DNA from 3 places in the Embleya sp. NPDC050154 genome. Region 2 is predicted to be linked to each of the others. Evidence: riboswitches for the same ligand, from Rfam matches in the RefSeq annotation. Region 2 holds a riboswitch; each other region holds the start of a gene.

Region 1 (7,131 bases), on a different contig from region 2:
GAACAACGCGACGATCGAGACCACGCCGAGCACGTCGTTGACCGGGATGCGCTCCTGGTAGAGCTGGAAGAGCATGCCGACGCAGAACAGGAAGCTCAGGTAGATCAGGTACTGGCTGTGCAGCGGGCCGATGAACTCGCTCAGGATCGGCACGTGGATGTCGGTGCCGTTGGTGTTCTGCGGACCGCGCCAGCCGGGGGCGTTCACCAGGTCCATCACGATCCAGCCGTACAGCAGCGTGGTCACCAGCAGCACGAACCGGCGGGATCCGCGCAGCACGCCGGACCAGGCCATCGCCGCGACGATCACGTAGCAGGTCATCTCGTAGCTCAGCGACCACAGCGCGCCGTCGAAGCCGGGGTCGAAGGCGTGCCCCTCCTTCTTCCCGGTGGCCAGGATGTTGGAGATGTCCAACTGCCGCAGACCGGTCCACCAGTTCGCGCGGATGTAGTCGAACGGGCCTTCGCCATGGCGCCAGAAACCGTCCAGCGAACCCTGCTGGTGACGGAACATGATCGGCGCGGCCACCAGCGCGGTGAACAGCACGCAGACCCACAGACCGGGCAGGATGCGCAGCATCCGGTGCCAGAGGTAGCGCCCGGTCGTGGTGCGCATGCCGCTGCGGGTGATCAGGAAGCCGGACAGCACGAAGAAGCCGTACACGGACATCCGGCCGAGGCCGACCTGCATGCCGGTGAAGCCGTTGCCCGGCTCGTGCTTGCCGAAGCCGCCCAGGATGTGCGCGTGCGCCACCACGACCGCTGTCGCCAGCAGGAGCCGGATCAATCCGATGCTGTTGTCCCGGCCGGAGAATCGTTCGGCCAGCGTTCCTTGCCGACCCACTCCGAAGTCGCGTCGCACGCGCTTTACGCCCTTCCCGATGTGGCCGCCCGGAAGCGACGCAGGATCCCCCCTGGGCGAATATGCGCCCTGCCCACGAGATCCTGTGCATGGTAACGGTCGACCCGACCCCGGGTCAGGCACCCTGGAGGGCGGGCGCCGCGGGGGTCGCCACGCGCGATTCGCGCACCCTCCGCGAACCCGGGATGCCGGGTAGGGTCGCCTCATGAAGTGGCTTGTCACCGGCGGTGCCGGGTACATCGGGACGCATGTCGTGCGGGCGTTGCTCGCGGTCGGCGAGGAGGTGGTCGTCCTCGACGACTTCTCCACGGGCGCGCGCGAACGGGTTCCCGAGAAGGTGCCGCTGGTGGTCGGCTCGGTGCTGGACCGGGCGCTGCTGGACGAGACGTTCCGGGCGCACGCCGTGGACGGCGTGGTGCACATCGCGGCGAAGAAGCAGGTGCCCGAATCGGTCGCGCGCCCCCTCTACTACTACGAGGAGAACGTCGAGGGTCTGCGCGTCCTGCTCGCGGCCATGGTCGCGGCCGACGTCACGCGCGTCGTGTTCTCCTCCAGCGCCGCCGTCTACGGCATGCCCGACGTCGACCTCGTCGACGAGGAGACCCCGTGCCTGCCGATCAACCCGTACGGCGAGAGCAAGCTCGTCGGCGAGTGGATGATCAAGGCCACGGCGCGCGCGCACGGCATCTCGTACGCCGCGCTGCGCTACTTCAACGTCGCGGGCGCGGGCGCGCCGGAGCTCGCGGACGAGGGGGTGTTCAACCTCGTGCCGATGGTGCTGGAGAAGCTGACGGCCGATCAGGCGCCGGTGATCTTCGGGGACGACTACGACACCCCGGACGGCACCTGCGTGCGCGACTTCATCCATGTGGTGGACCTGGCCGAGGCGCACGTGGCGGCCACCCGTCGGCTCGGCACCGACCCGGACGCGCGTCTGGTGCTCAACGTCGGTCGCGGTGAGGGCACGTCGGTGCGCGAGATGGTGGAACTCATCCGCGAGGTCACCGGTTTGCGCGACATCGCGCCGGAGCTGCGACCCCGGCGCGCGGGCGACCCGGCCCGGGTGGTCGCGAGCGCCGATCGCATCACCACCGAACTGGGCTGGAAGGCCCGGCACGACACGGCGGACATGGTGGAGGGCGCGTGGGCCGGCTGGCGCGCGCAGCGCGGCTGAGTCCCGCACACACCGCCCGCGGCGCCGCGCATCAGCCGGCGCCGCGGGAGGTGTCGCGTCGCGATCCCGTGACGACGCAGAGTGAAGTCTCCTGGGGCAAATCGGACATGACGTGCTTCGTCTGTGGGCCGAATCACGTCGATCACGGGTGCGTACGCCCCTGTCGGTGGGCAGGGGCCCGGTCCGCGCGACGCCACACGCGATGCGGGTGTGACGAACGGGGCGTAGGTGATCTTTCCCGGGTGATCGGCGTACGCCGTGACCAAGGGCCGTTGTCACGCGTTCCCGGCCCTTCCACCACGGAACGCCAACTACGGTCCTTTCCGTAAGGGATCATCTACATTGCGCTCATCCGCAAAACGGATAATCGACGTCTATCCGACACAGACTTGTGATCTTCGGCGAGGCCTGCTTAGCGTTCGATCCGTCCGTATCCCACACGGACCCCGATCGCCGGTACGCCGAATCCTGTCGCCGGCCGTTCGGGAGGCTGACGAGCACCACACGACAGGAGCGGGGGAACCACAGGTGAACCGCCGCGAACGGCCCCGATCTCGATGATCGGACGCCGCGAACGGCTTGGGGTGAAGCCATGTCCTTCGGGACGTGGCCGGGCTATCGATCTCCGGCCCGAATCCGACAGCTCACCTCGTAGGCGTGGGAGAGGATCCAGCCATGCTGTCCGGAACCGGGCGTCATCGCCGTCGCAGCACCAGTAGGACCACGCGTCTGATCGCCGCGGCGGGTGTCGCCGGAGTCGGCGTCGCCATGCCGATCATCGGCGCGGGCACCGCCCAGGCCGCCTCCGTGAGCACCTGGGACAAGGTCGCCCAGTGCGAGAGCACGGGCAACTGGCAGATCAACACCGGAAACGGCTTCTACGGCGGCCTGCAGTTCACCGCGAGCACCTGGAAGGCGTTCGGCGGCACGGAGTTCGCCGCCCGCGCCGACCTGGCGACCAAGGGTCAGCAGATCGCGATCGCCGAGAAGGTCCTCAAGGGCCAGGGCCCCGGCGCGTGGCCGGTGTGCTCGGTCAAGGCCGGCCTGACCCGAGGCGGCGCCGCCGCCGACGTCGACACCGGCTCCTCGGCCGGCAAGACCGCGCCGAAGACCGCTCCCAAGACCGAGACCGCCAAGCCGGCCCCGAAGAAGACGGTCGCCGCGCCGAAGATCGAGGTCAAGACCGAGGCTCCGAAGACCGAGGCCCCCAAGGCCGAGGCCCCGAAGACCGAGGCGCCCAAGACCGAGACGCCCAAGACCGAGCCGGCCGCCGCGACCTCGTCCTATGTCGTGGTCACCGGCGACACGCTCTCCAAGATCGCGAACGCCGCGCACGTGCCCGGCGGTTGGCCGAAGCTGTACGAGGCCAACAAGTCCGTCGTCGGCGAGAACCCCGACCTGATCTTCCCGGGCCAGAAGCTCACGGTCGACGGCAAGGCCGCGCCGACCACCACCAAGACCGAGGCCGCCGCGCCCAAGGTCGAGGTGCAGAAGGCCGAGACGCCGAAGACCGAGGCCCCCAAGGCCGAGGCTCCGAAGGCCAAGACGGAGAGCAAGCCGGCTCCGAAGGCCGCGACCACCAAGACCGAGGCCGCCAAGACCGAATCGACGACGACCGCCTCCGGCTCGTACGTCGCCCCGGTCTCGGGCGCCACGCTCACCGCGAGCTTCGGCTCCGGCGGCTCGCGCTGGTCCAGCGGCAGCCACACCGGCCAGGACTTCGCGGTCTCGACCGGCACCACGGTGCGCGCGGTCACCTCGGGCACCGTCGTGTCGGCCGGTTGGGGCGGCGCGTACGGCAACGAGGTCGTCATCCGGCACGCGGACGGCAAGTACACCCAGTACGCGCACCTGTCCTCGATCTCGGTCAAGGCCGGGATGAAGGTGCAGACCGGCCAGAAGATCGCGCTCTCCGGCGCGACCGGCAACGTCACCGGCCCGCACCTGCACTTCGAGGTCCGCACCACGCCGAACTACGGCTCCGCGGTCAACCCGATGACCTGGCTGCGCAGCCACGGCGTCAGCGTCTGAGTCACCCGCTCCACCCGCTGCATCGAACGGCGGGCGTTCCCTCCAGGGAGCGCCCGCCGTTCGCGTGTTCGGACCGGTTCACGTGTGCGGACCGGTGCGCGTGTCCGAACGGTGCGCGTGTGCGGACGATTCACGTGTGCGGACGATTCGCGTGTGCGGACCGGTGCGCGTGTCCGGACGGTGCCGTCAGGGCAGCCGCGCGGTGCGCAGCGCACCGTCCGGACCGAGCCACAGGGCCACCGCGTGCCCGGCGCCGTCCGGCGCGCCGGTGGGATCGACCGCGACCGCGCGCTCGTCGAGCACGACCGGCGCCCCGGACGCGCCGAGGACGATCGGCCGGCCGTCGGCGTCCCGGGTCAGCGTCGCCGTCGTGCCGTCCGGTCGGGGCACTCGGCTCAACGCCTCGTAACCCGCGCCCGCGGCTCCCGAGTCGGCCGGCACCCACCCGTTCGGCCCGCCCTCGACCACGCTCGCGATCTCCGGTGTGCCGGCCCGCCGGTAGGCGACACCCACCCGGCCGTCGGCGCCCACCGACACGGCGGGCGGGCCCGCCGGTCGCTCGGCCGCGATCGTGCGCGGCGGCCCCGACCGCTCGCCGACCGGTTCCCAGTAGCGAATGCCCTCACGCGCCGTGCCGAAGACCACGACCCGGCCGTCCGGGCGGGTCACCGCGCCGGGCCCCTCGACGATCTCCCCGCCGCCCAGGTCCCGCCACGCCGACCACGTGTCGCTCCCGGCGGGCCGATGACGGCCGCTGATCCCCTTGTCCCGGTCGCGCACGAACAGGTACAGCCCGCCCGCGCCGTCCACCCCGACCACCGGTGTGCCCGGGCCGCGTCCGTCGCCGTCGGGGTTGCCCAGGCCGCGCCACGGCCCCAGTTCGCCGCCGGGCGTCGTCTCGGTCGCCGTGAGGATCTCGAACCGGTCCCGATCGGCCCGGCGGGCACCGCCGATGCGCAGCACGAACACCGCGATCCGGCCGTCCGCGATGCGCACCGCGGCGAGCCCCGGGGCCAGTTCGCCGTCGCCGGGGCCGGGCATCGAGTGCGCCGGCGACCAGTTCGGGCCGCCGACGGCGTCCTGGGTCCACCGGGTGACGCGCCCGCCGAGCACGGCCCAAGCGGTGAGCCGGCCGTCCGCGCCGAGCACCGGGCGCACTCCCGCGTTCGGGTAGCGATAGGTGGTGCTCTGCGGCCAGTTGGTCCCGGGCGCGGTGTCCCGCACCTTGAGGTCGCCGCAGTCCACCCGACCCGGGCAGTGCCGCACCCGGTCCGTCCAGCCGTACACCCGGATGATCCCGTCCTTGCGCTCGCGCGCCGCCGGCGCCAGATTGTGCGGCCAACGCTCGTTGTAGTAGCCCCGGTAGGCGATCGCGGCGGCGCTCGCGGCCGGTCGATCGGCGTTGTACCGGCGCAGCGCCTCCCACGTGAACTGTGCGGCGGCGGTGTGGTCCTGGTGGTCCGAGACACCACCGTTGTCGGCGTGTACGGGGTGCGCGCCATCGTGTCGCTGCCGGTCCGGCTCCGGGTCGAGCGTGCGCACCACGGTCGGCGTCTGGGCCCGCATCAGGTCCGCGAGCGAGTCGATCAGGCCGTCCCTGGTGTACGTGTAGGGTCCGCCCGCCGGCTCGTCCCGCGGTGCCAGCGTGTCCAGTTCGCGTTCCGAGCCGTTCCACAACGTGCGCAGCCGCCCGTGCGCGCCGATGCCCTCCTCCTTGCGGGTGTTGAGGAACACCAGCTTGATGTTCGGGGCGTCCACGAGTCGGTCGAGTTCGGCGTGCGCGCCGTCGCGCAGCCGTACGCTGTGCCGCTCCCAGCGCGCCGCGCGATCCCCGAGCGCCATGAACGCGTACGCGGCGCGTGAGCCGTTGTTGCGCGCGGCGGCGTACGCCTGGGGATCGGGCCGTCCGCCGGGGCCGTTGCGCCCGTCCGCCTCACCCGCGGTGAGGAAGACCGTGACGCTTTCCGTGCCCGCCCGCACCGCGCGGTCCACGTCGGGGTTCATGAAGTAGAGGTCGTCGTCCTGGTGCGCGACCACCTGCATCACCGCACCGGTCGTGCCGGGCCGCGGTGTCAGGGTCTCGATGCCGATCGGTCGGGTCGGCGCGTGGTACGGGGGCGAACCGTACGGACCGGTCAACTTCACCACCCCGAGCGCGAAGCCCAGCGCCAGGACGCCGACCACCGCGGTGAATCTTCCGGTGCCGGGGATCATCGCCATCTCGGCCGGTACCTTTCTGCCGTCGCGGGCGAACCGACCTCATCATCGCCGGTCGCCGGCGCCCGCCCGCACCCGGCACGGCCCGATCGGCCGGCGGGAATCGCGTGGCGCCCCGGCGGTCAGCGCGCCCGCGCGCCGCCCGCGTCCGCGCCGCGCGGCTCGGCCGCGGCCGCGGCCGGAAGTCGGGCCGGCACCTTGCCGCCCGACGCGGTGGAGCGGCCCGGGTCGGCGGCCGGACTGCCCGCGCCCGAATCGTTGTTCGCCGAGCCGGGGCTGCGGTCCGGCAGCGACTTCGCGCCCTCGGGCGTGACCCGGGTCGCACCGATGTAGTCCGGCTTGTCGATCGGGCCGAACTTGATCACCGTGCCGGTGTACGGCGCGTGGATCATCTGGCCGTTGCCCACGTAGATCCCGACGTGGTGGATGCTGCGCGGGTCGCTCAGGTCGGTGGCGAAGAACACCAGGTCGCCGGGCAGGAGTTGGTCGCGTGAGGGGTGCCGGCCGGCGTTCCACTGGTCGTTGGCCACCCGGGGCAGCTTGATGTTCACCGTCTCGTAGGCGGCCTGGGTCAGCCCCGAGCAGTCGAACCGGCCGCCGTCGGCCGCGGTGCCCTCACCGCCCCACAGGTAGGGGGTACCGAGCTTGGTCTGCGCCCAGTTGACCGCGCCCGCCGCCTGCGCCATCGGCTGGAGCGGGGCCTGCACCACGCCGAAGCTCTGCTCCAGCGAGCGGATCGACTTCACGTAGTCCTGGGTCTGGGTGTACGGCGGGATGCCCTTGTACTGCATCACCCGGTACGCGCCCGCGTTGTACGCGGCGAGCATGTTGTTGGTGCGGTCGCCGGG
Region 2 (7,131 bases):
TGGTACATCGTGTACGCCTGAGCGAGTATGCGCTCGGTCTCGTTGATCGCCTTCGCCGCGAAGTCCTCGTGGTCGACCAGCTCGTTCTTGAGGTTGGAGACCTGGGCGTTGAACTTGCGCGGCGGGAACTTCTTCGGGTCCAGGTCCAGGTCGCGGCAGACCATCGCCATCAGCCGCTGCTGGTCGGCGGAGTCGTAGATGGAGAACGACGAGCTCATGCCGAGCTTCTTGTACTGCTGCCGCAGGATGCGTACGCACGCCGAGTGGAACGTGGACACCCACATGGCCCGGGTGCGCGGCCCGACCAGCGCCTCGACCCGTTCGCGCATCTCGGCGGCGGCCTTGTTGGTGAAGGTGATCGCCAGGATCTCGCCGGGGTGCACGTCCCGGGCCGCGAGCAGATACGCGATCCGGTGGGTCAGCACGCGCGTCTTGCCGGAGCCCGCGCCGGCCACGATGAGCAGCGGGGACCCCTCGTGCACGACCGCGGCGCGCTGCTGCGGGTTCATTCCGTCCAGCAGCCGCGCCGGATCCACGACCGGGCGCGGCGCGCCGTTGCGGTAGTAGGCGTCGCGCGGTTCGGGCGGCGGTGCGTACTGCCCTTCGTACAGGTCGTCCGGATAGTCCTCCGGAAGGCCGTACACGTGGTTCTCGTCCGGCTCGGGCGGCAGCGGGATGTCGTCCGCGGGGCTCGTGGGGGACTTCTTGGCCGCGGTCTCGAAACCGGGCAGGGGGATGTCGTCGAAGAGGCTGCTCATCGTTCCCCGAGTCTAGGTGGGTAACAAGCGAGTCGTGCTCGGCCCTTTGTACAGAGCGGAGATCATTGCGCCGACGACGGGTTTTCGCCGCCGGCATCACGTCGATCGGGATCGGTGGATCACCGGTCGGGGATCGATCCGATCAAGGGAGTACATCGTGCTGGACGATCGTGACGTGGAACGGGTGCTGGTGTTGGCCGCGCACCCGGACGACATCGACTACGGGGCGGCGGGGACGGTGGCGACCTGGACCGAGGCCGGCATCGAGGTGAGCTATTGCCTGGTCACCGACGGGGACGCGGGCGGCTTCGACCCGGCGGTGCCGCGATCCGAGATCGGCGGGATCCGGCGGGCCGAGCAGACCGCGGCGGCGGCGCACGTGGGGGTGAAGCGGCTCCACTGGCTCGGCTACCCGGACGGGCGGTTGGCCGCGACCCTCGAACTGCGGCGCGACATCACCCGGGTGATTCGGCAGGTGCGGCCGCAGCGCATGGTGATCCCCAGCCCCGAGCGGGACTGGACGCGGCTCGCGCCCAGCCATCCGGATCATCTGGAGGCGGGCGAGGCGGCGATGCGGGCGATCTACCCGGACGCCCGGAACCCCTTCGCGCACCCCGAGCTGTTGGACGCGGAGGGACTGCGGGAGTGGACCGTGCCGGAGACGTGGTTGTCGCCGACGGGGGATCCGGACCACGCGGTCGAGGTGAGCGCGGTGTTCGAGCGCAAGATGGCGGCGCTGTTGTCGCACGCGAGTCAGACGAGTCATCTGTCCGGGCTGCGCGAGGAGGTCACCGGGATGCTCGGCCGCAATGCCCTGCGGTTCGGTCTGGGCGCGGGGCGGATGGCCGAGGTGTTCCGGGTGGTGGACACCGCCTAGCGCATTCGGCGAGAGATCGAGGACGCGCCTGGGCGGTGAGCCGGCGGGCCCGGCGCCGGCTCAGGTCCACATGACGGCGATGGCGATGTTCGCCACGGTCAGCAGGCCGATCGCGCCGAGGACCTTCGGGGAGACCCGGTCCGCGGCGCGATTGCCCCAGACCAGCAGCAGGATCGCCAGCAGGATCACCAGCTTGGTGCCGATCTTGGCGTTGTCCACGTCCTGGTCCAGGCCCGCCTGGACCACCCCGACCAGCGCCAGACCGGTGACGAGCATGGTCAGCGCACCGTGCGTCATCGCGGGCACGATCCGCACGTCGCCGGTGCGCAGCCCGGACATCTGGGTGAGGAAGCCGCCGAGCAGGGACGCAATGCCCACGATGTGCAGGACCAGCAGGATCTGCCGCAGAACGTCCACGTCGTACAACTCCTCGTCGGCTCCTCGCGCGGCGCCCGGGACGCCGTCGTCGTTGCGGGTCGCAGCTTAGCCGGCGGCCGATAAGGGACCTTCCGGTTGGTCATACGCCGGCAATATGCGCCAAACGGCTCAAGATCGACTTTCGGGAATCCGGGCGCTTTTCCCGTGATACGGGGAGAAGGAAACGGTGACCTTGGTAAAGTTTTGGCAATGCAGAGGCCAATGGTGATGGTCGTGACACGCCTGTGACTAGTGTTCTGCGACAGGCGATCGGCTCGACGTCGGCCACCCGGTCGACACGATCGCCTCCGCCGAATTCGGGGACGCGTTTCGGTGACGGTGGGTGACCACCGTCGTCGCGACGAGAAGCCGGAACCGGGGACCCTCGCAGTCCCTGGGGTGAATCGGTGCTCCGGCACCGTAGGGCGCCTTCTTCCGCCCGAACCCGTCAGCTAACCCGGTAGGCGGCCGAGGAAGGAGACCCGCCACCAGTGGCGTCCCAACGTCGACCCGGGCAGCACCGCAAGCCCAAGCCGCGCACCGCCGTCCGTACCGCAGCGACCGTCGTCACGGCCGCGGCGACGATGACCGGCGTGATGACCTTCGCCGGCACCGCGAGCGCGGATCCCGCGCAGTCGTTCCAGCAGACCAAGGAACGCGTCAACCAACTGCACAGCGACGTGATCAAGGCCACCGACGCCGCCAACGGCGTCGAGGAGCAGATCACCAAGCAGCAGGGCACCGCGAACCAGACGCAGGCCCGGATCGCCGAGGAACAGGCCGCGCTGAACGCCCTGCGCGACCAGATCGGTGTCCTGGCGGCCAACCAGTACCGCAGCGGCGGCCTGCCGCCGTCGCTCTCGCTCGCGCTCAGCGGCGACCCCGAGGGTTACCTGCAGAAGTCGCAGATGATGTCCCAGCTCGACGGCCAGCAGGCCGCCAAGCTGAAGCAGATCGCGGCGCAGGCCCGAGTTCTCCAGCAGGACCGCACCGAGGCCTCCTCGCAGCTCGCGGAACTGGAGAAGCTGCGGACCGAGCTGAACAAGAACAAGGCCGACATCCAGGCCAAGCTCTCCGAGGCCCAGCGGCTGCTGAACACGCTCACCGAGCAGCAGAAGAAGGAAGTCCTCGACTCGGACGAGCACGCGGGCGACACCTCGCGTACGCCCGACCGCAGCTCGCGGGACAAGGAGAAGGACACCGCGCCGGCGACCAACATCCCGGCCTCCGGCCGGGCCCAGGCCGCGATCAGCTACGCGTTGGCGCAGATCGGCAAGCCGTACGTCTCCGGCGCCGAGGGCCCCGGCTCGTTCGACTGCTCCGGCCTGACCCAGGCGTCCTGGAAGGCGGCGAACGTCTCGCTCAGCCGCACCACCTGGACCCAGATCAACGACGGTCCCAAGATCGCCAAGAGCGCCCTCCAGCCGGGCGACCTGGTGTTCTACTACTCGGACAACCGGCACGTGGGCATGTACATCGGCAACGGCCAGATCGTGCACGCCCCGCGTCCGGGCAAGACCGTGACCAAGGCGCCGCTGGACTCGATGCCGTTCCTCGCGGCCATTCGACCCGGCTAGGCCCACGGGACACCGGCGACACGTCGACGGCGCCCGTCCTCGGATTCGTTCCGAGGACGGGCGCCGTCGTGTGTGCCGGGGTATACCGCCGGTCCGGTCAGACCAGCCGGCGGTCGGTCGCCCAGCGGGTCAGCTCGTGCCGGTTGGAGAGCTGCAACTTGCGCAGTACGGCGGACACATGGGTCTCCACCGTCTTGACCGAGATGACCAGCCGCCGGGCGATCTCCTTGTACGCGTAGCCGCGCGCGATCAGCCGCAGCACCTCGCGCTCGCGCTGGGTGAGTCGGTCCAGGTCCTCGTCGATCGGCGGCACGTCGGTGGCCGCGAACGCGTCCAGCACGAAGCCCGCCAGACGCGGCGAGAACACCGCGTCGCCCTCGCCGACCCGGCCGATCGCGCGGATCAGCTCGTCGCCGGTGATCGACTTGGTCACATAGCCCCGGGCGCCGCCGCGGATCACCCCGATCACGTCCTCGGCCGCGTCCGAGACGGACAGCGCCAAAAAGCGCACGGCCGGGATCAACGACGCGCACTGGCGCAGCACCTCGACCCCGCCGCCGCCGGGCAGGTGCACATCGAGCAGGACCACCTCGGGACGGGTCTCGGTGACCACGGCCACCGCGCTCGCGACGTCGTCGGCCTCGCCGACCACCTCGACCGCCTCACCGATCTCGGCGCGCACGCCGGTCCGGAACATCCGGTGGTCGTCGACCAGGACCACCCGGGTACGCGGCGCGTCCTCGGGGTGCTCGGTGCTCGTCTCGGTGGCGTTCACGTGTTCGTCCTTCCCACAGCGGCCCGGCCGGCCTCGGCTCGGCGCATCTCCAGCTCGACCTCGGTGCCCTCGCCGGGTTCGCTGCGGATGTTCGCGGCGCCCCCGTTGCGGCGCATGCGCCCCAGCACGGACTCTCGCACACCGAGTCGGTCGGCGGGCACCGCGTCCGGGTCGAAGCCGGGTCCGCGGTCCCGCACGAAGACGGTGACCGTGTCCTCGTCGGCCTCGCCGAACACCGAGATCGCCGCGCCGCCCGCGTACTTCGCCGCGTTGACCATCGCCTCGCGCGCGGCGGCCAGCAGAGCGGCCAGCTTGTCGTCCACCGGGCAGTCGCCCACGGACACCACCTCGATCGACACGCCGTGCGCGTCCTCGACCTCGGCGGCGGTCGAGCGCAGCGCGGCGGCGAAGGTGCGATCCGGTTCCTCGCCGTCGGGGCGGTACAACCACGCGCGCAGCTCGCGCTCCTGCGCGCGGGCCAGCCGGGCCACCTCGCGCGGGTCGTCGACCTGACGCTGGATCAGCGTCAGCGTGTGCAGCACCGAGTCGTGCACGTGCGCGGCCACCTCGGCCCGCTCTTGGGCCCGGATCCGGGCCCGACGCTCGGCGCCCAGCTCGCGGGTCTGTCGCAGCAGATACGGGCCGAAGATGACCAGCAGCCCGACCAGGAGCAGCCCGGCCCCGCGCATCGCGGCCAGCGCGTCGCCGAGGCCGCCCCGGCCGAACGAGAAGAACACCAGACCGGCCAGCACCAGCGTGGCGCCGACGAAGGTGCGCAGCGCGCCGGCCACCCGGCTGCGCCCGTCCAGCGAGAACCACCGGTTGCGCTGCGACTCGTCCGCCTGGCGCCACAGCAGGATCACCCCGGGGCCGGCCACCAGCAGCGGCCAGATCCAGTCCCCGACCTTGCTTCCGCTCGTGGTCGCGCCCACGCCGGTGAGCATGGTCGCGGCGATCAGCACGATGATCAGGGCGAGTGCCTGATGCCGCTCCCGACCACGTTCGCGCGGTGGCGGGGTCGTGGCCCCCGCGCCCTGCGGTACGAAGATCCAAAAGGCCGCGTAGAGCGCGATCCCCAGACCCGCGAAGAACGCGAGCGCGACGAAGGCGACCCGCAGCAGCAGCACCTCGACACCGAGGTGCTCGGACAGACCACGCGCGACGCCGCCGGCGAACCGGTGGGAGGCGGCGCGCCGGAGCCGCGGGGTCGGCGGCACGGGCCGGACGGGCGCGGCGGGCGGGGGGTGGACGGCGGTCACACGACCGATCGTCACACGCCGGCAAGCCCCGACGCATCAGGGCTCGACCCTGATTCGCCCTCAGGGTCGAACCAGGGGCGGGCCAGGGCGGAGCCCGATGGGAACGGGGCGGCGGGAGCGCCACGATGGACCCATGAACGACGACATGAAACCCGGTATCTCGGCCGGCGACCGGGCCGGCGACGTCCCGGGCGGCCCTCCGGGGTCGTCCGCGGCGCCCACGACGACGCTTCGCCCGCAGCTCCTGCGCAGCACCGAGGACCGGATGGTCTCGGGTGTGTGCGGCGGCCTCGGCGAGCACTTCGGCCTCGACCCCGTGATCTTCCGCATCGTGTTCGCGGTGCTGTCGCTCTTCGGCGGGGTGGGCGTACTGGTGTACAGCCTGGGCTGGCTGTTCATCCCGGCCCGGGGCGAGGAACAGCCGCTGCTGCGGCGGATCCTCTCCAGGAAGTTCGACCACGGGGCATTGGCCGCCGCCGCGGTCGCCGTCATGGGGGTCGCCTTGTTCTTCACCTACCTGGACTCGGGCTTCGGTCCGTCCATCCCGCTGCTGATGATCACCGCCGTGGTGTTGTTCATGGTGTGGTCCGACACGAAGAAGAAGCACGAGGCCGCGGTCCGCACGGCCGGGGTCGTGGCGATGACGCCGGCTCCCACCCAGGTGGACGCCCGGCCGGAGGGCGCGACGGTGCCCGGGCCGCCGATGTGGTGGCAGGTGCCGGGCTCGGGGTCCGCGGAGGAGAACCGGCCCGCCTCGGCGCCGGAGCCGGTGCGGCCCAAGCGCCCGCGCTCGTGGCTGCGGTTGGCCACGCTGTCCGCGGCCACCGCCGCCGGCGGTCTGCTGTGGATCCTGGACCACACGGGGGCCGCGGACGTGACGCTCACCGTCGCGCTCGCGATCCTGCTCGGCATCGTCGGCCTGGGGCTGCTCGCGGGCTCCTGGTTCGGCCGGGCCCGGCTGCTGATCGTGCCCGCCGTCGTGCTCACCGCGCTGCTTGCCGCGGTCACCGCGATCACCGTGCCGCTGACCGGCCCGTCGGGTGAGCGCACCTATACGCCCACCTCGGTCTCGGCGCTGCCGACCTCGTACGAGCTGGGCGTGGGCACGATGGACATCGACCTGCGTCGGCTCGACCTCGGGGCCGGCGGCAGCGCGACGGTCAAGGCCCGGATCGGCGCGGGGCGGATCCAGGTCTGGGTGCCCAAGGACGTCACGGTGGTCTTCCGGGGCGGCGCCGACGTCGGCCAGGTGCGCACTCCGGCGGGCCGGGACGACGGCTACCGACCGCGGCGCGTGGAGACCACGGCTCCGGAGGCGGGGCCGGGGCGCGGGACGATCACGCTCGACCTGAAGGTCGGCGCGGGCGAGGTCGAACTGCTGAACGGCGACGACGGCCGGGAGCCCCGATGAGCGCGCCGACGGCCGACCCGATCGGCATCCGCAGAACCCGACAGTGCACCGCGACCC
Region 3 (7,131 bases), on a different contig from region 2:
GGAGAAGCGCGCGGCGCGCCCTCGACAGGCCGCGGCGCGCCCTCGACAGGCCGCGGCGCGCCCTCGACAGGCCGCGGCGCGCCCTCGACAGGCCGCGACGCGCCCTCGACAGGCCGCGACGCGCTCTCGACCGGCCCGCGCCGGGCCGACCGCGCGGCCGGTGTGCGCCGTGGTGGGTCAGCCGAAGGACACGCCCGACGTGACCGGGGTGACCGTGCCGGTGATCGCCTTGGCCCCGGGTGAGGACAGGAACGCGACCGCGTCCGCGATGTCCTCGGGCAGGGTGATCCGGCGCAGCGCCGACGACTTGGTCATCTCGGCGCGCACCTCGGCCTCGGGTACCTGTCGGCGGGCCGCGATGTCGGCGATGTACGCGGCCAGCTTGGCGTTCTCGGTGTAGCCCGCGACCACCACGTTCACCCGCACGCCGTCCGGCCCGACCTCCTTGGCCAGCACGCCGGAGGCGACCTCCATCGCGGCCTTGGTCGCCGCGTACGCGCCCAGGTTCACCAGCTTCGCGCGCGGCGCCTCCGAGCTGATCTGCACGATCGAGCCCCCGCCGACCGCGCGCATGTACGGCAGCGCGGCGCGCGAGACGGCCAGTACGCCCAGCACGTTGATCTCGAACGCCCGCCGGAACTCCGCCGGATCCAGGTCCTCCAGCCGCCCCGAGGGGTTGTAGGTGGCGACGTTGACCACCACGTCGACCCGGCCCAACTCCCGGGCCGCGGTGTCCACCAGCGCCCGGCACTCGGCCTGGTCGGCCAGATCGGTGGGTATCGCGAGCACCCGACGGCCGATCAGCCCGCCGATCTCCTCGGCGAGTCGGCGCAGCGGCTCGGGTCGGCGCGCGGCCAGCGCCAGATCCGCGCCGTCCCGGGCCAGGGCGATCGCGCAGGCGCGCCCGATGCCGTCGCCGGCTCCCGCGACGATTGCGACCCGTGCGTCCGGTTCCTCCGCCATCGATACCTCCGTGACGTGCCAAAACTTCGTAACTCGCCACCCGTCCTACCGCACGGTGCTTTCAATCGCCATGATCATCCGGTTGGGTTACTGTGCGCGGCCGTTTGCCGCCGAAGAGTCAACCCGGCCAGCCGTACCGACACCACCGGAGGCACCGATGCCCACCGTCGTACTGATCGGAACGCTCGACACCAAGGGATCCGAATACGCGTGGCTGGCCTACCGGCTGCGGGCTCGGGGAGCCGAGGTGGTCCTGATGAACGTGGGTGTGCTGGGCGAGTCGCTCGCCCAGGCCGACGTGCAGGCATCGGACGTCGCGGCGGCGGCCGGCACCGATCTGGCCGACCTGCGCACCCGCGCGGACCGGGGCGCGGCCACCGCCGCGATGGCCGAGGGCGCCGCGTCCATCCTGCGTGAGTTGTTCGACCAGGGCCGGGTGGACGGTGTGCTCGCGATGGGCGGCTCGGGCGGGTCGGCGATCGCCTCCTACGCGATGCGCGCGCTGCCGGTCGGTGTACCCAAGCTGCTGGTCTCCACGATGGCCGCGGGCGACGTGTCGCCCTACGTCGGCGCGGTGGACGTCACGATGATGTACAGCGTCGTGGACATCGCCGGGATAAACCGGCTCTCCGAGCGGATCCTGGGCAACGCGGCGGACGCGATCGCGGGCATGGCGGGCGGCTACGCCGAGGATCGCGCGGCGGTGGCGGGGGTGAGCGGCGAGGGCCGTCCGCTGGTCGCCGCGTCGATGTTCGGGGTGACCACGCCGGCCGTGGACGCCGCGCGCGAGCGGCTCACCGAGCTGGGCTACGAGGTGCTGGTCTTCCACGCCACGGGCGCCGGCGGCACCTCGATGGAGAACCTGGCCGAGGCGGGCTTCCTGGCCGGGATCCTCGACCTGACCACCACCGAGCTGGCCGACGACCTGGTGGGCGGGGTGCTGAGCGCGGGCCCCGAACGGCTGACCGCGGCCGGGCGGATGGGGCTGCCGCAGGTGGTCAGCGTGGGTGCGCTGGACATGGTCAACTTCGGCCCGCGCGACACCGTGCCCGAGCGGTTCGAGGAGCGGAAGCTGTACGTGCACAACCCGACGGTGACGCTGATGCGCACCACGCCGGCGGAGAACGCCGAGCTGGGTCGGCGGATCGCCGCGAAACTGATCGCCGCGACCGGTCCCACCGCCCTCTACCTGCCACTGCGCGGGGTCTCGGCGATCGACGTCGAGGGCGCGCCCTTCTACGATTCCGTCGCCGACAAGGCGCTGTTCGACGAGTTGCGGTCCGGACTCGCGGGCAGTGCCGTCGAGTTGCACGAGGCGGCGACGGACATCAACGATCCGGCGTTCGCCACGGCGGCGGCGGATCGACTGCACGAGATGATCACGAAGGGACGTGTGGACTGAGATGGACGGACGCGAGGCGCGGGGCCGACTGCACAGGACGGTCGGGCAGGGCGGCGTCGTGATCGGCGCGGGCGCGGGCACCGGATTGTCGGCCAAGTGCGCCGAGGCCGGCGGCGTGGACCTGATCATCATCTACAACTCCGGCCGCTACCGGATGGCCGGCCGCGGCTCGCTGGCCGGGCTGCTGCCGTACGGCGACGCCAACGCGATCGTGGTCGAGATGGCCGGCGAGGTGCTGCCGGTGGTGCACGGTACTCCGGTGCTGGCCGGGGTGTGCGGCACGGATCCGTTCCGGATCATGCCGCACTTCCTGGACCAGCTCGCCGCGATGGGCTTCGCGGGCGTGCAGAACTTCCCCACGGTCGGCCTGTTCGACGGTGTCTTCCGGCAGAACCTGGAGGAGACCGGCATGGGCTACGACCTGGAGGTGGAGATGATCCGGCTGGCCGCCGAGCGCGGCCTGCTCACCGCGCCCTACGTCTTCGACCCGGAGCAGGCCCGCGCGATGGCCGCGGCCGGCGCGGACGTCCTGGTCCCGCACCTGGGGCTGACCACCAAGGGCAGCATCGGCGCGAGCACCGCGGTCTCGCTCGACGAGGCGGTGGAGCGGGTGCAGCGCATGCGCGACGCGGCGGCGGAGGTGAACCCGGACGTGCTGGTGCTGTGTCACGGCGGGCCGATCGCCGAGCCCGAGGATGCCGCGTACGTGCTGGCGCACACCACCGGCGTGGTGGGCTTCTTCGGCGCCTCCAGCATGGAACGGCTGCCGACCGAGACGGCCATCACCGAGCAGGCGCGGGCGTTCAAGGCGATCGGAGCCCGGTAGGCGCCGCGCCGTACGAATCCGGGCAGCACGTGCCGGGCGCCGGGCGGTACCGGTGGGACGCACAGGGCGTCCCACGTCGGAGGCGGGAAGCACAGGGCGCCACCGGCAGGAGACACATCCACCACGACCGCGAGGAGTCGCGTGTGTACAAGCTGACCGTGCTGTATGGCCACCCCGAGGACCCGGCGGCGTTCGACGCCTATTACTGGGAGAAGCACGTCCCGCTCGCCCGCACGATGCCGGGATTGACCGGCTGGACCATCGGCAAGTGCGATCCGGACCCCTCCGGCGCGCAGCCGCCCTATTACCTGGTGGTCGGGTTGTACGCGCCGACTCGCGCGGGTCTCCAGGCGACCCTGGATTCGCCCGAGGGCCGGGCCACGGTGGCCGATGTCGCCAATTTCGCGACCGGCGGCGCGACGTTCCTTTGGGACGAGGAGCGGGTAGTCGTACCTGTGGAGCTGCCCGCGACGGAATAGCCCGACGGTGAAGCACGGGTGACCACGCGGCCGCGCACCGTGGACGCCGGCGCCGTGACCTGCGAGGATGGCGACATATCGGGCAAATCGGTGTTATTCCTGCTTATGGGGCACCTCACAAAGCGCCCGAAATGTTTGCCAACCCGGCGGCCCGGTGCGTAGCTTCGTGGTTGTTCGCACAAGCGGACTCCCCGGGCGGTACGCCGAATCCTGCCGCCGCCCGAGGGAAGCAGTCGATATCGACTGGCGGCAGGAGCGGGGGAACCAAGTGAGTGCCGGCATCGGCAATGTCGATGCCGTGGGGTGAAGTCATGCCTGTTTTCAGGCGAGGCCGGGCCAATCGTCCGAACCCGACAGCTAACTTCGTAGGCGCCCGACGAGGTAATCAATGACCTTCCGTGCCATCACCGCTCCCGTTCGCTCGCTCTCTCGTGGCCGTCGCGCCGGCATCGCCGTCGCCGCCGGTGCGGGTCTCGTCCTTCCCCTCGTGGGCATGGCGGGCAGCGCGAACGCGGCGTCCTCGTCCACGTGGGACGCGGTCGCGCAGTGCGAGAGCACCGGGAATTGGAGCATCAACACGGGCAACGGCTTCTCCGGCGGTCTGCAGTTCACCCCGAGCACCTGGAACGCCTTCGGCGGCGGCGAGTACGCGGCCAGTGCCGCGCAGGCGAGCAAGGCACAGCAGATCGCGGTCGCCGAGCGCGTGCTGGCCGCGCAGGGCCCCGGCGCCTGGCCGGTCTGTTCGCAGAAGGCCGGTCTGGCCAAGGGCGGCAACGCGTCCGCCACGGCCGAGTCCTCGACCACCGGCAAGACCAAGGCCCAGGACGCGCCGAAGGCCGCGGCCAAGGCCGAGTCGGCGACCGAGACCGCACCGCGCAACTCCGGCGCCGATGCGCCGAAGGTCCGGGTGCAGCCGAAGCAGGACGTCGCTGCGCAGGACGCGTCGAAGTCGGCCGCGAGCAAGCAGGCTTCGGGCTCCGGCAGCTACACCGTCAAGGCCGGTGACACGCTCTCCTCCGTCGCCGCCAAGCTCGGCGTCAAGGGTGGCTACCAGGCCCTGTACAGCGCCAACTCGGGTGTCATCGGTGACAACCCGAACGTGATCAGCGTGGGCACCAAGCTCTCCGTCTGACACACGAACGGCAACACGTGGGCCCCGTCGAGTACTTCGGCGGGGCCCACGCCCATGTCCGGTCGGTGGTGATCGAAACGGGATGTCGATTGGCCGTGTTGCCGTTCGCTTCGTCGATCGATCAGGCCCGGCTGGGCAGTTCGGCGGGTTCGGTGGACCGGGTGGGGGCGGGGATAGCCGGTTCGTCGGCCGCTTCGCCGGACGCGGATCCGGTGTGGTTGAGCAGCAGGTTGAGTACGACCGCGATGATCGAGCCGGCCGAGATGCCGGACTCGGCGATCATCGCGACCTTGTCCGGGAACGCGTGGTAGAAGTCCGGGAACGCGATCGGGAAGACGCCGAAGGCCAGGGCCACCGCCACGATCAGCGCGTTGGGTCCGGTGTCGAGGTCGGCCTTGCCCAGGGTGCGGATGCCGGCCACCGCGACGGTGCCGAACAGCACCACGCCGGCGCCGCCGAGGACCGGCTGCGGGACGAGCGCGACCAGGCCGCCGACGATCGGCATCAAGCCCATCAGGACCAGGAATCCGCCGCACACCGCGACCACGAACCGGCTGCGGATGCGGGTCAGCGCGACCAGGCCGATGTTCTGTGCGAAGGCCGTGCACGCGAAGCCGTTGAACACCCCGCCGAGCGCGGTGGCCAGGCCGTCGGCGCGCAGGCCGCCGGCTATCGTCCGGTCGTCGGCGGGTTTGTCCACCACCTCGCCCAGCGCGATGATGTCGGCCGTCGACTCGGTCATGCAGACGATCATCACCACGAGCATGGACACGGTCACCGACACGTCGAACTGCGGCGCGCCGAAGGCGAACGGCTGCGGGACCTCGAAGACGGCCAGGTCGCCCAGGGCGCCGCCGTCCACCTTGTCGAACGGGATGGCCAGCAGGGTGCCGAAGAGCAGGCCGAGCAGGATCGCGATGCGCTGCAGGAAACCGGTCAGCACCCGGTGCAGGACCAGGATCGCGACCAGCGTCGCCGCGGCGAGCCCGAGGTTGGTCGTCGAGCCGTAGTCGGCCGCCTTGCTGTCGCCGCCCTGCGACCAGTTCCCGGCGACCGGCAGCAGGGACACCCCGATCAAGGTGATCACCGTGCCGCTGACCACCGGCGGGAAGAAGCGGATCAGTCGACAGAAGACCGGCGCGAGCAGGAAGCAGAACACGCCCGAGACGATCGTCGCGCCGAAGATCACCGGCAGTGTCGCGTCCTGCTTGGCCGCGGCCACCGCCAGGATCGGCGAGACCACCGCGAAGGTGACGCCGTTGACGAACGGCAGTCGGGAGCCGATCCGCCAGAAGCCGAGCGTCTGCAGCAGCGTGGCGAGCCCGGCGATCAACAGGCTCGCCCCCAGCAGCGTGGTCAGCTCCGCGGTGGACAGGCCCAGCGCCCCGCCGATGATCAGCGGTGGCGCGGCGACCCCGGCGTACATCGTGGCCACGTGTTGCAGGGCGCCGGCCAGCATGCGCCCCGGCGGCAGCATCTCGTCCACGGGGTGCACGGGCGACGCCCCGGTCCCCGGTGACGCCCCGGCGGTGGCATCGCCCGGCGATCGTGCCGCGCCCGCGGTCTTCCTGGTGGTTCTCCAGCCCATGATCGGCGCCTCCACATCGGATGCCGTCGTAGGACGGCCCGGCCCATTGGACGTACTGGATCGCAGGATCGGGCAGTGGGAGTGGATGCGGATCCGGGGCGTTCCCCTGCCGAGTATTTCGCTATGCGGAATCAATATTCCGTTGATCAGAAGGAGACTGTAGGGACGGGCCGGATCGGCGGTCAATAGGCACAGGCGTCGGCGGTTCGGGCCGGTCACATCTTGTGGCTTCCTCCGAACGCGGCGTCGATCTTCGGAAGGCGGCTGGATGGCATTCTCAACTTATTCGGGCAAAACGTACCAGCGACGATAAGATTGCGTTTGGAACGCCCTTGCGGCGTTAAATTCTTTTGACATAGGTTCTTCTGACCGTGGTTCCTGCTTTCTCCTGAGAGGGTTCCATGTCGAACATGACCCGCGTAGCCGTCCGTACCGCCGTAGACCACCCGCTGTGGCCCGTGCTCAAGGAAGCCGTCGCCGACCTGCGTCCGTTGCAGGCCAAGGACGGTTCGATCGAGCCGTCCGAGCACGCGTCCGCCCGGGCGCTGGTCGCCGACATCACGTCGGCGGTCACCGGGCTCGCACCGCTGTTCCCGCACGACGAGGCGTACCTGGAAGCGGTCGTCGCCGACTTCGCCCGCTGGGCGGCGGATGGCTTCGGCCGTCCCGACTTCCTGGACTCGCTCGTCGCGTTCCGCCCGGAGCAGGCTCGGCGCGACGGTCTGGAGCACCTGGTGGTGT

Evidence for each region. Region 2 has a riboswitch for cyclic di-AMP ahead of ACIBSV_RS34105 (NlpC/P60 family protein). Riboswitches for the same ligand answer to the same signal wherever they lie in the genome.
Region 1: another riboswitch for cyclic di-AMP. It lies ahead of ACIBSV_RS19265 (transglycosylase family protein); the one in region 2 lies ahead of ACIBSV_RS34105 (NlpC/P60 family protein).
Region 3: another riboswitch for cyclic di-AMP. It lies ahead of ACIBSV_RS16935 (transglycosylase family protein); the one in region 2 lies ahead of ACIBSV_RS34105 (NlpC/P60 family protein).

The regions. Positions count from the first base shown of each region.
Region 1 is NZ_JBITJP010000008.1:225,579-232,709, forward strand. Features, by position in the region: gene ACIBSV_RS19255 (acyltransferase family protein) at 1-861, opposite strand, end outside; gene galE (UDP-glucose 4-epimerase GalE) at 1,067-2,035, shown strand; cyclic di-AMP (ydaO/yuaA leader) riboswitch at 2,485-2,706, shown strand; gene ACIBSV_RS19265 (transglycosylase family protein) at 2,711-4,066, shown strand; gene ACIBSV_RS19270 (PIG-L family deacetylase) at 4,253-6,286, opposite strand; gene ACIBSV_RS19275 (NlpC/P60 family protein) at 6,406-7,131, opposite strand, start outside.
Region 2 is NZ_JBITJP010000019.1:213,802-220,932, reverse strand. Features, by position in the region: gene pcrA (DNA helicase PcrA) at 1-758, opposite strand, end outside; gene ACIBSV_RS34115 (PIG-L deacetylase family protein) at 916-1,635, shown strand; gene ACIBSV_RS34110 (hypothetical protein) at 1,696-2,052, opposite strand; cyclic di-AMP (ydaO/yuaA leader) riboswitch at 2,397-2,534, shown strand; gene ACIBSV_RS34105 (NlpC/P60 family protein) at 2,544-3,629, shown strand; gene ACIBSV_RS34100 (LuxR C-terminal-related transcriptional regulator) at 3,727-4,404, opposite strand; gene ACIBSV_RS34095 (PspC domain-containing protein) at 4,401-5,663, opposite strand; gene ACIBSV_RS34090 (PspC domain-containing protein) at 5,797-7,074, shown strand.
Region 3 is NZ_JBITJP010000007.1:84,260-91,390, forward strand. Features, by position in the region: gene ACIBSV_RS16915 (SDR family NAD(P)-dependent oxidoreductase) at 178-963, opposite strand; gene ACIBSV_RS16920 (Tm-1-like ATP-binding domain-containing protein) at 1,121-2,365, shown strand; gene ACIBSV_RS16925 (phosphoenolpyruvate hydrolase family protein) at 2,367-3,191, shown strand; gene ACIBSV_RS16930 (EthD family reductase) at 3,335-3,670, shown strand; cyclic di-AMP (ydaO/yuaA leader) riboswitch at 3,867-4,058, shown strand; gene ACIBSV_RS16935 (transglycosylase family protein) at 4,164-4,802, shown strand; gene ACIBSV_RS16940 (nucleobase:cation symporter-2 family protein) at 4,924-6,279, opposite strand; gene ACIBSV_RS16945 (DUF6421 family protein) at 6,792-7,131, shown strand, end outside.